DNA from 2 places in the Rhizobium sp. PEPV16 genome. Region 1 is predicted to be linked to the other one. Evidence: riboswitches for the same ligand, from Rfam matches in the RefSeq annotation. Region 1 holds a riboswitch; the other holds the start of a gene.
The links. Region 1 has a riboswitch for S-adenosylmethionine ahead of FY112_RS20415 (O-succinylhomoserine sulfhydrylase). Riboswitches for the same ligand answer to the same signal wherever they lie in the genome.
Positions count from the first base shown of each region.

Region 1 (7,323 bases):
GGTCAACGCGGCCTTAATGGCGAAAGCCGGCAATGATGCATTGTTCATGCATTGCCTGCCCGCTCATCGCGGTGAGGAAGTGACAGACGAAGTGATCGACGGTCCGCAATCCGTGGTCTTCGATGAAGCGGAAAACCGTCTTCATGCGCAGAAGTCGATTCTTGCTTGGTGCCTGGGCGCGATCTGAACCATAATCGGACGTCGCGAGAGACAGACTCGCGACCGCGTGAGCGAAGGGCACGCTGGCCCATCGCTCTGAAACTAGGAGTTAAAAGCCATGGCAGAAGCTGCAGCCGCCCTGGGCCAGTTTGATTTCGCCGGCGATGACCATGTCGTCCCCTTCCAGGTGGAAGGGCTGGATGTGCGCGGCCGCGCCGTTCAGCTCGGCCCGATGCTCGACGCGATCCTCGAGCGTCATCACTATCCCGCACCCGTTGCCCGGCTGCTTGCCGAAGTCGTCGTGCTGACGGTGCTGCTCGGCACCTCGCTGAAGTTCGACGGCAAGTTCACGGTGCAGACCAAGGGCGACGGCCCGGTCGATCTTCTCGTCGCCGATTTCTCGACGCCGGAAAATGTCCGCGCCTATGCCCGTTTCGATCAGGCGCTGCTCAACAAGGCGATCGAGTCAGGCGAAACCGAGCCGGAGCAATTGCTCGGCAAGGGCATTCTCGCCTTCACCATCGACCAGGGCAAGTTCAGCCAGCCCTACCAGGGCATCGTTCCGCTCGACGGCACCACGCTGGAAGATATTGCCGGCGTCTATTTCCGCCAGTCGGAGCAGATCCCGACGCGCGTCCGTCTTGCCGCGGCCGAACTCTTCGACCGTGACGATGCCGGCAAGCCGCGCCATCGCTGGCGGGCAGGCGGCCTCGTCGCCCAGTTCCTTCCGGAAGCGCCGGAGCGCATGCGCCAGCCGGATCTCCACGGCGGCGACGGCGACACCGGCAGCCGCCCGCACGGCGAGGACGATGCCTGGCTCGAAGCGCGTTCGCTGGTCGAGACCATCGACGCCGACGAACTCACCGATCCGCTGGTCGGCACCGAGCGGCTGCTGTTCCGCCTGTTCCACGAGCGCGGCGTGCGCGTCTACGAACCGCGCGCGGTTTTCGACCGCTGCAGCTGCTCGCGGGACAAGATCAAGGGCGTGCTCAAGGGCTTTTCGGCCGAGGAGATCGAGGCCAGCCAGGAAGATGGCGAAATCGCCGTGACCTGCGAATTCTGCTCGACCACCTACCGCTTCGAGCCGGCCGAGCTTCAGCCGGCGGAATAGGCGCGGTTAAGGACACGCACAGCGAACAATAAAAGATTAGCGATGATGCAGCACGGTGACTCGACTTCGCGTAGTCACTGTGCACCTATTCTGTTTCATTGGTTCTGGCCTAAGAAAGCGGATGGGGCGTTGATGCGACTTTTGTTTTTTGTACTCGCGCTCATAGCTGCGATGCCACCAGTGAGCTTGGCTGATGACCAGACAGTCCCATGGAAAGAGGTCGGGGGCTGGAGCGTGGCTGTCGACCCGACTTTAGACAATGGCTGTTTTGTTCTGACTTCCTTTGATGACGACACCATTTTTCGTCTTGGCTTCAATTTCCGCAAAAAGGACAACCCTCTTTACATTCTGCTCGGAAACCCAAACTGGAAATCCTTGGAGAAAGGTAAGCATTATCCCATCGAACTCTCGTTCGACCAGTCTAAACGGACGGCTGATGCGAGAGGTCTGGATCTCGATGGCCTCAAATCATTATGGATTGATTTCGAGGATCCCGACTTGATTGAGGAGTTCGCTGGTAAACTGAGTTTCCGCGCCAGCTTTGGAGGAAAGCAGATTGTGGCTCTCGGTTTGAAAGATTCCGCCAGTGCAGCGGATGAGTTGCTCGCCTGCCAAAAGGCGGTAAACGATGCGGTCGCAAAACATCCGGCGCCGCCACAATCAAAAGATCCGTTCGAAGCAAAGCCAGGCACCCAGGCCTCGGATCCTTTTGACCTTTAGTAGATTGACGACTGGGCAAGCCCGAGGATCTACGACCGAGGGTACGGCGTCCATGTTGGTACTGACTGGATGGCTGCAGCCGGCCGGATCCACGCGCCGTGCTTGCACTGACGAAACGACCGCGAACCTACGCTCTCAATTGAGCACGCGCAGCAGCCCAGGCGAATCCAGCGAGAAGGCGGGGATGTCGACATCGAACATCTCGCCATCGTCCGTTTCCATCTGGTAATGGCCGAACATCAGCCCTGAGGGCGTGTCGAGCGGGCAGCCGGAGGAATATTCGTAGGTGTCGCCGGGGCTGAGCCGCGGCTGCTCGCCGACGACGCCGGGGCCGGTCACCTCGTCCACCTGGCCGTTCTGGTCGGTGATGTTCCAGTAACGATTGACCAGCCGAACGGCTATGTTGGAATTGTTGCTGATGACAATCCGGTAACCCCAGACATAGCGATCGTCTTCCGGATCGGATTGCTCCTCCAGATAGAACGGCTCGACGACTACTTCGATCTCTCTTGTGAGGGCGCGATACATGCCTTGCACCTTAGTCAAGATATGTTACCCGTATCTTATAAGAGGCCCTGCCCGTCAAGAAACGGAACAATTATCATCGCTGAAATGGCTGTGATCCGAAGGCTTTTCGATCGTTAAGCCTAATTGTCAGTGTTAATTCGGTTTCGGAACGCCGCGGCGAGCGAACTTGTTCCCCCGGTCTCACCTTGGTGAGATCCGGCCTCACCCAGTGAGGTCCGGCACGGCCTCACCTTGGTGAGATCCGGCCGAACCCGGGTGGGGTCCGGCCGCTCTGGCTGTCGATCAGGCCGAAACCTTGGCAAGCGCCCGCGCGAAATCCTCGATCAGGTCGTCTGTATCCTCGATGCCGGCCGAAAGGCGGACCGTGCCCGGAGAAATGCCGAGTTCGGCGCGCGCCTCTTCGGTCAGGTTCTTGTGCGTCGTCGTTGCCGGATGGGTGATCAGGCTCTTGCTGTCGCCGAGATTGTTGGAGATCTTGATGATCTCGAGCGCGTTCTGCAGCGCGAAGGCCGCATCCTTGCCGCCCTTCAGCTCGAAGGCGACCAGCGTCGAGCCGCCGGTCATCTGCTTGGCGATGATATCGGCCTGCGGATGGTCCTTGCGGCCGGGATAGATCACCTTGGCGATCTTGCCTTGCTCGGCCAGGAAATCGGCGATCTTTGCCGCATTCTCCGTCTGCTGGCGCACGCGCAGCGGCAGCGTCTCAATGCCCTTCAGCAAAGTCCAGGCGTTGAACGGCGACATCGCCGGCCCGGTATGGCGGAAATAGTCGTGCAGGTTCTCGTCGATCCATTCCTTGTCCGAAAGCACGACGCCGCCGAGGCAGCGGCCCTGTCCGTCAATATGCTTGGTGGCGGAATAGACGACGATATGGGCGCCGAGCTCCAACGGCTTCTGGAAGAGCGGTGTGGCGAAAACATTGTCGACGACGACCTTGGCGCCGATCTGGTTGGCGAGCTTGGCGACGCCTGCGATATCGATCACTTCGAGCGTGGGGTTGGTCGGGCTTTCCAGGAAGAACACCTTGGTCTTCGGCGTGATCGCCTTTTCCCAGTTCGCCAGATCCCGGCCGTCGATCAGCGTGCAGTCGATGCCGTATTTCGGCGCCAGCGTCTCGACGACCCAGCGGCAGGAGCCGAACAGGGCACGCGCCGCGACGATATGGTCGCCTGATTTCAGCTGGCAGAGGATCGCCGCGGTGACGGCGGCCATGCCGGAAGCGGTGGCGCGGGCGTCTTCAGCGCCTTCGAGCATACACATGCGCTTTTCGAACATGTCGTTGGTGGGGCTGCCGTAGCGGGCGTAGATGAAGCCCTCCGTCTCGCCTTTGAAGCGGGCTTCGGCCGCCTCCGACGTCTCGTAGACGAAGCCTTGGGTGAGATAGATTGCCTCGGACGTCTCGCCATATTGCGAACGCAGCGTGCCACCGTGAACGAGTTGGGTTGCCGGGCGCCAGGTCTTGCTCATGCCATCACCTTCACATAACAAAAAAACCGGTCGCAAAAGCAGACCGGTTTCAACCCGGTCTTTTTAGCCACTTGTTTAACGTGGCTGCAAGCCGACCGGCCAAATCACCACGGGATAATTCTGCAATACTGCTGTTAGCTGCTTGCGTCAATTCCCCGAGTTTGGTTTTGTCGGCGGCAAATGATGGATGAGGCATGATGGCTCGCGAAACGGGAATTCTGGCGGATCGCGCGATCTCCGCGCTGTTCGAAACGGGGCGTCTGATCTCCGAACGGGAGCTGGACCGCGACCAGATCCAGCCGGCAAGCCTCGATCTGCGCTTGGGCGCCAAGGCCTTTCGCGTGCGCGCCAGCTTCATGCCCGGCCCCTCGCATCTGGTGTCCGACAAGCTCGACCGGCTGAGCCTGCACGTGATCGACCTCTCCGAGGGGGCGGTGCTCGAAACCGGCTGCGTCTATATCGTGCCGCTGATGGAGAGCTTAGCGCTGCCGGTCGACATGTCGGCCTCGGCCAACCCGAAGAGCTCGACCGGGCGCCTCGATATTTTCACCCGCGTCATTACCGATTACGCCCAGGAATTCGACAAGATTCCATCAGGCTATTCCGGACCGCTCTATCTCGAAATCAGCCCGCGCACCTTCCCGATCGTCGTGCGCCGCGGCTCGCGCCTGTCGCAGATCCGTTTCCGCGTCGGCCAGGCGCTGCTCGGCGAGCCGGAACTTTTGAAGCTGCACGAGAGCGAGACGCTGGTCGCCAGCAAGCTGCCGAATGTTTCCGGCGGCGGCATCGCGCTGTCGATCGACCTTGCCGGAGACAAGGACGGCCTGATCGGCTATCGCGGCAAACACCACACTGCCGTCGTCGACGTCGACAAGAAGGCCGAGCACGACCTCTTCGATTTCTGGGAACCGCTCCACAGCCGCGGCCGCAACGAGCTGATCCTCGATCCCGATGAGTTCTATATCCTCGTCTCGCGCGAGGCCGTGCACGTGCCGCCGGATTATGCCGCCGAGATGACCCCCTTCGATCCGCTGGTCGGCGAATTCCGCGTCCATTATGCCGGCTTCTTCGATCCGGGCTTCGGCCATGCGCCTGCCGGCGGGCGCGGCAGCCGCGCCGTGCTCGAAGTGCGCAGCCACGAGGTGCCCTTCATCCTTGAAGACGGCCAGATCGTCGGCCGCCTCGTCTACGAACACATGCAGGAAAAGCCCGCCAGCCTCTACGGCTCCGGCCTCGGCTCCAACTACCAGGCCCAGGGTCTCAAACTCTCGAAGCATTTCCGCATCTGAGGCTTCCCGGCGGCCGCGACTTGACAGCGGTCCCCATCTGTTGGAAATCTCGCTTCATCGCGGGTGTAGCTCAATGGTAGAGCAGCAGCTTCCCAAGCTGAATACGAGGGTTCGATTCCCTTCACCCGCTCCAGCTGCCCTCAGGCCGTTCGCCGCCTTTTGAAGGGGCTTCGTGATCTTTTATGAAAAGGGTTGCGCGCAGGCATCGGCTCCTACAAGGAGACAGATGGCGCCTCGCCCGCGCGCAACCCCTAGCTTCGCCTTTATCTGGTCTTACTGACGCTCATCTCAATTCCCCCCAATTGAGAACTCACGTAGTCGCCGCGGCGAAGCTTTGCGAATTCGTCGGTAGCTTGTGCCGGTGCGCTCTTGAAAACGTACCATTCACCGTCCGGTTCGCGTTTCTGATAGATCAGGCCGCCCTTCTTGCGGTGGCTGAAGCAGGTGATTGCTGTCGCCGTTCCGGTCTTGGCGTGCCAGTCGGCGTTGAAGCAGAGTTTCCCCGACTCCGTGATGAACCAGCGGCCCGTGCCGAAGGATGGCGAGCCATTTTCCCGCGACCAGGCGGTAAAGCGACGCGCCTTTGCGGAGAAGTAGCCGGCGCCGGCTTTCCACATCCAGGAATTCTGGTTGTAGAGCCGATAGATTTCCGCGCTGCTCATCGGCTTTGCGGTCTCGATCCCCGCAGGCTCATTGGTTCCGGCAGCGGACGCGACCGTGGCGATACCGCTGGTCAGGGCCACGGCCAGGAACATTTTTTGAAGCATGGACATGTTCAGGTTCCTTCTTGTTCAATTGATGCTTGCGCGGACGACCCGCCAGTCGGGGCGGCCATAGCCGTCCGGCCACGGATAGACTTCGCGGTCGTTGAAGTAGATAACGGCGCTGAGCGCCGGGAACTGGGGATAGCGTTTCGTTACACTCTCAGCCCAATTTCGCACGAAGGAATCGCCGCCTTCGTAGCCGAGTTCGGCAACCATGATGGGCTTGCCGTAACCAGCGACACGGGCGTATCCGGGCGCAAGGTGCTCGGCAAACGTCTGGTCACGGCCAGTCTTGTCCCTGTCGTATTGCTCCAGGCCAAAGACCGAGAGCCCGATGAGATCGACGACATCGTTGCCGGGATAAAAGGCTTGAAGCCCCTCATTGCCCTTCGGTGACCACATGTACCTGGCCGTCTTCAGGTGGACCTTGCAGACCTCCACCATCCGGCGATAGGCCTTGGCATAATCGTCGCCTTGCCAATGCGACCAGGAGAACTGGCCGTCGGTTTCGTCCATTTCCTGTCCCCAGCGAATGATGATCGGACTTTTCAGCTTGGCAGCAGTCGAGCAGACGGCGGCCATGTTCGCATCGCGCGAACCGTCCAGGATGCTGTGCAGCAGTTCCTGCGAGGTTTGGCGCGAACCGGTCGACCAGGTCCAGGGCTCGACCGAAATCAACAGGGTGCGGCCACGCGCTTGCGCATAATCGTCGGCGAGGGCGAGCGTGCGCAGATCGACATCTTCCCAGGGCAGGAAGAGGTGTTCGATCTTCGAATTGGGCGAAGCGCCTAAATCTCCGTGCGGATCATAGGCGCCGAACGTGATCGACTCCTTCGTGACGACCGGCATTTTGGTCGGCGGCGCAATGGACGATGTCGTCATTGCTAGCGGCTGCCCTTCGGCAACGCTGCCCAGAGCGGTCGGCAGGACCGCGACTCCCGACAGCAACAGGCCGGTTAACGACAACAGGGCTATTTTGGATGGGCTATGCATTGTGTATTTCCTCCACGCTCGGCCGCACATCCGGGTGAGCGGCATCCGTTCTCAGTTGGATTTCCTCCGGATCGGAAATCCATCGTGGTTTGAAGAAGATCGTGCGCAGGGCGGTCCCGCCCCGGCCTGCACCGGAGGCGGCGTAGCGCTCTTCGAACAGCTGAAGGCGGCCGCTGCCCCAGGCGAGTGCCTCGGTCGCATCCTTTCCGCGCATGACGGTTGCAGCCCCCGGCAACGCGACAAGCGCAAGAAGCACGGTCGCCATCGCCGGACGGTAGAAACGCGGGGCCGC
Region 1 is NZ_VSZV01000320.1:23,311-30,633, forward strand. It holds gene argF (ornithine carbamoyltransferase) at 1-187, shown strand, start outside; gene FY112_RS20400 (Hsp33 family molecular chaperone) at 278-1,270, shown strand; gene FY112_RS20405 (hypothetical protein) at 1,403-1,990, shown strand; gene apaG (Co2+/Mg2+ efflux protein ApaG) at 2,126-2,518, opposite strand; gene FY112_RS20415 (O-succinylhomoserine sulfhydrylase) at 2,801-3,985, opposite strand; SAM riboswitch at 4,028-4,106, opposite strand; gene FY112_RS20420 (2'-deoxycytidine 5'-triphosphate deaminase) at 4,180-5,274, shown strand; tRNA gene FY112_RS20425 (tRNA-Gly) at 5,334-5,407, shown strand; gene FY112_RS20430 (DUF995 domain-containing protein) at 5,538-6,047, opposite strand; gene FY112_RS20435 (glycoside hydrolase family 26 protein) at 6,066-7,004, opposite strand; gene FY112_RS20440 (glycosyltransferase family 2 protein) at 7,024-7,323, opposite strand, start outside.

Region 2 (7,323 bases), on a different contig from region 1:
GACCGTCCATTCTATCTCTGCTGCAAATTCCTCAACTCGGGCTCGATTTGAGTAATTTGCAGCGATTCAAAGTGTGCATTGCACGTCCGATGAAGACGCGCGGTGTGGTAGGTTTCGGGACAGGAACCTGCCCGCATTTGCTTCAATCCGCAACCGGCGGATCAGAAAGAAAAGCCGCAGCAGTGATGCGGCGGCATAGGCTCGCGGCGCGATCGTCAATGGTCAGAGATCGGTGCCGATCTCTTCCACATCAAAGGGCGTCGTCTGGTAGATTTCGTTGATCCAGTTGCCGAACAAAAGATGCGCATGGCTGCGCCAGCGGTTCTGCGGCGCAAGCGCCGGATCGTTATGCGGGAAGTAATTGTGCGGCATCTTGATCGGCACCCCGGCATTGACGTCGCGGAAATACTCGTCGGAAAGCGAGGTGGAATCATATTCGACATGGTTGAACATGTAGAGCCGCCGGCCTCTCTTCTCGTGCACGAGGCAGACGCCCATTTCGCTGGACTCCATCAGGATCTCCAGGCTTTCGGATTTCTCGATATCGGCGCGGCGCACTTCGGTCCAGCGCGACACAGGCACCTCGAAATTGTCGGAAAAGCCGTTGAGATAGATCGAGGAAGGCTTCAGGTTTCGGTGGCGGTAGACGCCGAAGGCCTTCTCTTTCAGCTCGTATTTCGGAACGCCGTGAAAATGATAGACCGCCGCCATCGCGCCCCAGCAGACGTTCATCGTCGAATGGACATTTGTTTCCGTCCAGTCGAGAATCTCCTGCATCTCCGGCCAATAGGTGACGTCCTCATAGGGCAAAAGCTCGATCGGCGCCCCGGTGATAATGAAGCCGTCGAACTTGCGGTGCTTTACCTCCTCCCAGGTCTGGTAGAAGGCGAGCAGATGATCCTCGGACGTATTCTTCGCCTTGTGGCCGCCGATGCGAATGAGCGACAGCTCCACCTGCAGCGGCGAGGCGCCGACGAGGCGGGCCATCTGCAGTTCGGTCTTGATCTTGTTCGGCATGAGGTTGAGCAGCCCGATCTGCAACGGACGGATATCCTGACGGATCGCCAACGTCTCGGTCATCACCCGCACACCTTCCTGAACCAGGGTTTCGAAGGCGGGCAGCGTATCGGGGATCTTGATGGGCATTGCGGTCACTCGATCAAAAACAAAAACCGGCGGCGAAAAAAATCGCTACCGGTCCGCACGCGGCCCTTTAGCGACTTTTTTAACGTGGCTGCAAGCCGGCCGGCCAAATCACCACGGAGGCCTTAATTAGACCCAGTCGAATTGCGAATCAACTGGCGAATGCATGCAGGGGAGACTCATGCAAGCATCATCACACTTTAATGACTGATAGAATCTGTTGATAGACCGGTAACGCCACCATGTTATTTATAAGGGTATGGGCGATTTGGAAAAGCGTAATGGCAGATAAAATCGAGGGGAGGCCGGGCATCCGGAGGCAGGATAGGGTAGGGTATGATTTCAGCCTGACATATCGCCTCGGCGTCATGTTCTCAGCATTCTGGAATTCGGAAGTGCGTGGCAGGGTGCTGTTTCTGGCGACCGTGCTGATCCTCGTTATCCTGGCGACGTCCTACGGCCAGGTGATTTTGAACGAGTGGAATGCTCCCTTCTACGACTCGCTGGAGCGCCGCGACCTCGGCGAATTCTTCCACCAACTCGAAATCTTCGCGATGATCGCCGGCACACTGCTGCTGCTCAACGTGCTGCAGGCCTGGCTGAATCAGATGACGGCGCTCTATATGCGCGAAGGCTTGTCACGCGATCTGGTTGACCAGTGGCTGAAGCGCAAGCGGGCGCTGCGGCTTGCCTCCAGCGGCCTGATCGGCGTCAATCCGGACCAGCGCCTGCACGAGGATTCCCGCAACCTCGCCGAAAGCACGACGGGATTGGTTCTCGGCCTGCTGCAGTCGACCATTCTCCTGGTGAGCTTCATCGGCGTGCTCTGGGAGCTTTCGAGCGGGTTCATCTTCCGCATCAGCGGCCATAGCTTCTCCATTCCAGGCTACATGGTCTGGGCAGCGATTTTCTATGCCGCTTCCGCCTCGGTGTTGAGCCAGGTCGTCGGCCGCAAGCTGGTCAAGCTCAATGCCGACCGTTTTTCGAAAGAAGCCGAGCTTCGCTTCACGCTGATGCATGCCAATGAAAACATGCCGGCGATCACCGTTGCCCGCGGCGAGGAGAACGAACGCCGGCGCATCAACACCGACATCAGCTCGGTCCTGACAGTCGTCAAGCGGCTTGCCATGGCCAATACCAATCTCACCTGGGTTTCGGCCGGCTATGGCTGGCTGGTGATCGTCATCCCGATCATCGTTGCCGCCCCCGCCTATTTCTCCGGCGGCCTCACCCTCGGCCAGCTGATGATGTCGGTCGGTGCCTTCAACCAGGTCAACACGGCGCTGCGCTGGTATGTGTCCAATTTCGGCCCGATCGCCGAATGGCGCGCCACGCTGATGCGCGTCACCGATTTCCGCCAGGCGCTGGTCGAGATGGAAGAGGACTTCGACCTGAAGGACAGCATCGCCTATGAAAACGCCGCGCCCGACACGCTGACGCTGAAGGACGTGGTGATCGTCGCCAAGATCGGCGAAGACATCGAGGAATGCGGCGGTTTCCGCCTGCGTGAAACCAATGTCGTGATCAAGGCTGGCGAAAAAATCATGATCAACGGCGATCACAGCGTCAATCGCAAGCTGCTCTTCCAGGCGATGGCCGGCCTCTGGCCGTGCGGCAGCGGCACGATAGGCCTGCCGCCAATCGACGACATGCTCTTCGTTCCGCAGGTTGCCTATGTTCCCGGCGGCACGCTGCGCGAGGCGCTGGCCTTTCCCGAACGTCCCGAAGCCTACGAGAAAGCCGCCGTCGAGGCGGCCCTCGACAAGGTTGGTCTCCATTCGCTGATCGCAAGGCTCGATACCCGCGCCCGCTGGGACAAGATGCTCGACGGCGACCAGCAGAAAGCGATCGGATTTGCCCGGCTGCTTCTCGTGCGTCCGCGCTGGATCATCTTCGACGAAGTGCTAGAAGGCATGGAGCCGGAATTACAGGAAACGATGGCCAAACTGCTCACCTCGATGCCCGAAAGCGGCATGATCTATATCGGCCGCTCCGAGGCCTATCTCGAGGCGCTGAGGCCGCGCGTGCTGCATCTGCAGGCGCTGCCGCCAGCATCCGAGGAGCCGCCTGCCGTCCAGACCGGCGCCAGCGCCAGTGCGGGCGCTGCCGCCGTGCCCGCGCCGGCGCTTTAATGCATGCCGCCCAAAAGTGTGGAGCGGTTTTGGGATGACGGCATGCATAAGACGAGGATTTAAGCCGCAGGTCACATGGGCGGTATGACGCCGTTGAGGCCGACGGCGATCTGGCTGGCCGAGATGCTGCCATCCGCCGCCGTCTCGCCGGTGACGACGACACCGGCACCGGGCTTCAGATCATCCTTGGTCGCAGGCGCCAACGTCACGATCGGCGTGCCATCGGCAATCGAGATGGTCTTTTCCTTGCCCTGATAGGTCAGCGTGATCGTGTGGCCGTCGACGGATTTGACGGCGTTGCTGACAGTCGCGTTGGTCATCTGGCTGTTCGGCTGCGCATCCCAGGGACGGTTGCCCTCACCGGTTCCCTTCATTGACGCCGGAAAGATCAGCACCTCGATCGCCCCGTCCGGGCCTGTGCCCTTCGGAAGCGAAGCGACGCCGACGAAATCGCCGGGCTTGATATCCTCGACGGAAGCGTTCTTGATGCCGCCGACCTTCCAGCCGGCTTTCAGCGCGACCGTCGCATCGTTGCCCTCGCGCGTCTTGACGACGAGCGTATCGCCGCTGAGGCTTTCGATTGCGCCGCGAACACGAATGCGCTGGGCGTCTTGCGCCTGTGCGGCTTGCGACAGGGCAAGCGCCACGAGGCTGCCGGCAGTAAGTGCTGTGAGAAAACGGGAATGAGGCTTGCGAGACATATGACTTTTCCTTGTCGCCATTGCGATCGGCAATATCCCCGGCTGCCGGCCGGCACCTTATGCCGCAGGACGACACACTGACGAATCAAGGAAAAGTGAGCCTTGAGCCTGGAGAAAATCTCAGCCTTCCAGCTCTTCCCGCAGCATTTCGAGCTCCAGCCACTCCTCTTCCATGTCAGTCAGGCTGGCGCGCAGTTTTTCCATCTCGCCGGCAAGCCGGTTGAAGGCTGCGGGATCGCGCGTGAAAAGATTGGGATCTGCCATCACCTGTTCGCGCTTGGCGATTTCGGCTTCGGCCTTCGCCATTTCCTTTGGCAGGTTTTCCAGTGCGAATTTCTGCTTGAAGGATAGCTTGACCTTCGAGCTGCCTGAAGCTGTTGCTTGCTGCGTCTTCGGCTTCTCCGCTGCCTTCTCGGCCCTCTTACGCTCCTCGAGCGCGCCCTTGCGCTGTACAAGCATGTCCGAGTAGCCGCCGGCATATTCGATCCAGCGACCATCAGGCGCATCCGGGACGGCGGGGGCGATCGTCGAGGTCACGGTGCGGTCGAGGAAATCGCGGTCGTGGCTGACGAGAATGACGGTGCCGGGAAAACCGGCGACAATCTCCTGCAGGAGATCGAGCGTTTCGATATCGAGATCGTTGGTCGGCTCGTCGAGGATCAAGAGGTTCGTCGGGCGCGAAAGGATGCGCGCCAGCATCAGCCGGGCGCGTTCGCCGCCGGAGAGGCTTCTGATCGGCGTACGCGCCTGTTCCGGCTGAAACAGAAATTCCTTCATGTAGCCGGTAACATGACGCTGCTCGCCGTTGACGAGCAGGTTTTCGCCGCGCCCATCCGTCAGATAGTTGGCAAGCGTATCCTCGGGGTCGAGATCCTCGCGTTTCTGGTCGAGCGTCGCAATCTCCAGATTGGTGCCGAGCTTGACGATGCCGCTATCGGGTGAAAGCTGCCCGGTCAACATCTTCAGCAGCGTCGTCTTCCCGGCGCCGTTCGGCCCGACCAGACCAATGCAGTCGCCGCGATGCACGCGGATCGAAAACGGCGTGACGATTGCCCGCTCGCCGAAGCTCTTGGTGATCTTGTCTGCCTCGATCACCAGCTTGCCAGATTCCTGCGCGTCCGAAACCGTCGCCTGCACCGTGCCCTGCGGCCCCTTGTGGCCGCGATAGTTCGAGCGCATTGTCTGCAGCTCGCCAAGACGGCGCATGTTACGCTTGCGCCGCGCCGTGACGCCGTAGCGCAGCCAATGCTCCTCACGCTCGATCGACTTGCCGAGCTTGTGCTGCTCCAGCTCCTCGGCCTCCAGCACCTGGTCGCGCCAGGCTTCGAAATGCGCAAAGCCTCTGTCGAGCCGGCGTGAGGTGCCGCGGTCGAGCCAGACGGTTGCCGTCGAGACTTTTTCGAGGAAACGCCGGTCGTGCGAGATCAGCACCAAAGCGCTACGTGTCTTTTGCAGCTCGCCTTCCAGCCATTCGATGGTCGGCAGGTCGAGATGGTTGGTCGGTTCGTCGAGCAGAAGAATGTCCGGCTCCGGTGCCATAACCCGGGCAAGGGCTGCGCGCCGCGATTCGCCACCGGACAGCATTTTGGGGTCTTCATCGCCGCTCAGCCCGAGATGCGACAGCAGATAGGTGACACGATAGGGGTCATCGCCCGGCCCGAGGCCAGCCTCGGCATAGGCCTGCACCGTGTTGAAGCCGGCAAAATCCGGCGCCTGCTCGAGATAACGCACCGTCGAGGACGGATGGCGGAAGACCTCGCCGGACTGCGCCTCGACCAGGCCGGCGGCAATCTTCAGCAGCGTCGATTTTCCCGAGCCGTTACGCCCGACGAGACAGATTTTGTCACCGGGCTCGATCTGCAGGCCAGCACCCGCCAGAAGCGGTGCACCGCCAAAGCTCAGGAAGATATCGTCGAGTTTCAGAATGGGAGGGGCCAAAAATCAGACTCCGGAAAGATCATAGGGCCGGGCGAGCACAATTGCCCGGCCGCTGCGGAGCGAAAAGCGAACCTTGCCTTCCGCAACATTGGAAATGGTGCGCGACGAGCCGAAAGGCAGATGGAAATCTGCCAGCGGATAACGCGCATTCTCGATGGTAAGCCCTCTCAGCTCGCTGAATCCGGGCACGGAAAACAGGCTGCCTTTGGGAAGGTCCAGTTCGATCGTACCGGCCACCAGCGGCACGGCCTCTTCCTTGCCCGAGGTCAGCAGCAGGTCGAAACCCTCTTCTGCCAGGCTGACGGCCGACAGCAGATGCTGAAGCGCGTGGTCGGAACGTTCACCGCCGAGCGCACCGGCCAGGATGAGCCGCCGCGCACCCCGCGCGATTGCTTCCGCCACTGCGATTTCGCCGTCCGTCGCCGCCTTCGCGGCCGGATAGGGCTGTTTCGGCACATCGGGAAATGCACCCGCGAGATCATCAGGTGTCGAATCGAAATCACCGACCCAGAGCTCCGGCGTAATACCGAGTGCTGCCGCATGCCGCATGCCGCCATCGGCCGCAATGAAGCGGCTGTCTTCGATGGCATCGCGCAGGCGCTCCGTCAGGCTGAGTTCGCCGCCAAGGAGAATGGTGAAGGTGGATTGGCTCATGGGCATTGCCCTTAGCGCAAACGAGGGGTCGAGGGGAAGGGCCGGCGAACGACGGCGTCTGCCTCAGCCCGGCGTATCCTTGTCGCGCGACAGGAAAACCGCCTCGTAGCCGCCGATGAAGCGCTCGAAAAGCGCTGCGAAGCGCTCGACATCTTCCTGCGGCCAGTCCGAAACAATTTCGGAAATGATCGCAAGCTTCTGCGCGACGATCTCGGCAAGCAGGTCCTGGCCGACCTCGGTCATGACGACGACGATCCGCCGCGCATCGGCCTGTGAGGCCTCGCGGCGCAATACGTTGCGCCCGACCATGTCGGCCACCACCCGGCTTGCCCGTGACGGATCGATGCGCAGCATCTCCGCGATCATGCCGACCGTGACCTCGCCGGCAGGCTGCGCCCTGCGCACGGCATCGAGCACGTCGAGATGCGAAAGCTCGAGGCCCGGTGCAGCACTCTGGATCGCCAGCCGGCCGATTAGCCGCCGCCCGGTCATCAGCCGCATGCGCGCCATGCTCCGGCCGATACGCGGCACGTTTTCACGATCCGGCTCGGCCGGCTCCGCAGAAGGGGTCTTGGTCAGGACGTCGCTCATCACAGGACCATAACAGAGCCGATTCAAAAATTGAATATGCCGATGTCATTAATGTGCCATTGACAATTATATGCTGTTAGCACATAAAAGCACATCAACCTGGAACGATGCCTCCCATGGACATGCAACTCGCGCCTGCGCCGCTCGTGACGGATCCTCATCGC
Region 2 is NZ_VSZV01000356.1:205,896-213,218, reverse strand. It holds gene metA (homoserine O-succinyltransferase) at 223-1,146, opposite strand; SAM riboswitch at 1,194-1,271, opposite strand; gene FY112_RS35430 (ABC transporter ATP-binding protein/permease) at 1,386-3,275, shown strand; gene FY112_RS35425 (DUF5666 domain-containing protein) at 3,347-3,976, opposite strand; gene FY112_RS35420 (ABC-F family ATP-binding cassette domain-containing protein) at 4,097-5,914, opposite strand; gene FY112_RS35415 (thiamine diphosphokinase) at 5,918-6,574, opposite strand; gene FY112_RS35410 (MarR family winged helix-turn-helix transcriptional regulator) at 6,632-7,159, opposite strand; gene FY112_RS35405 (MDR family MFS transporter) at 7,276-7,323, shown strand, end outside.
Region 2: linked by a shared signal. The riboswitch ahead of metA (homoserine O-succinyltransferase) and the one ahead of FY112_RS20415 (O-succinylhomoserine sulfhydrylase) in region 1 are both predicted to bind S-adenosylmethionine.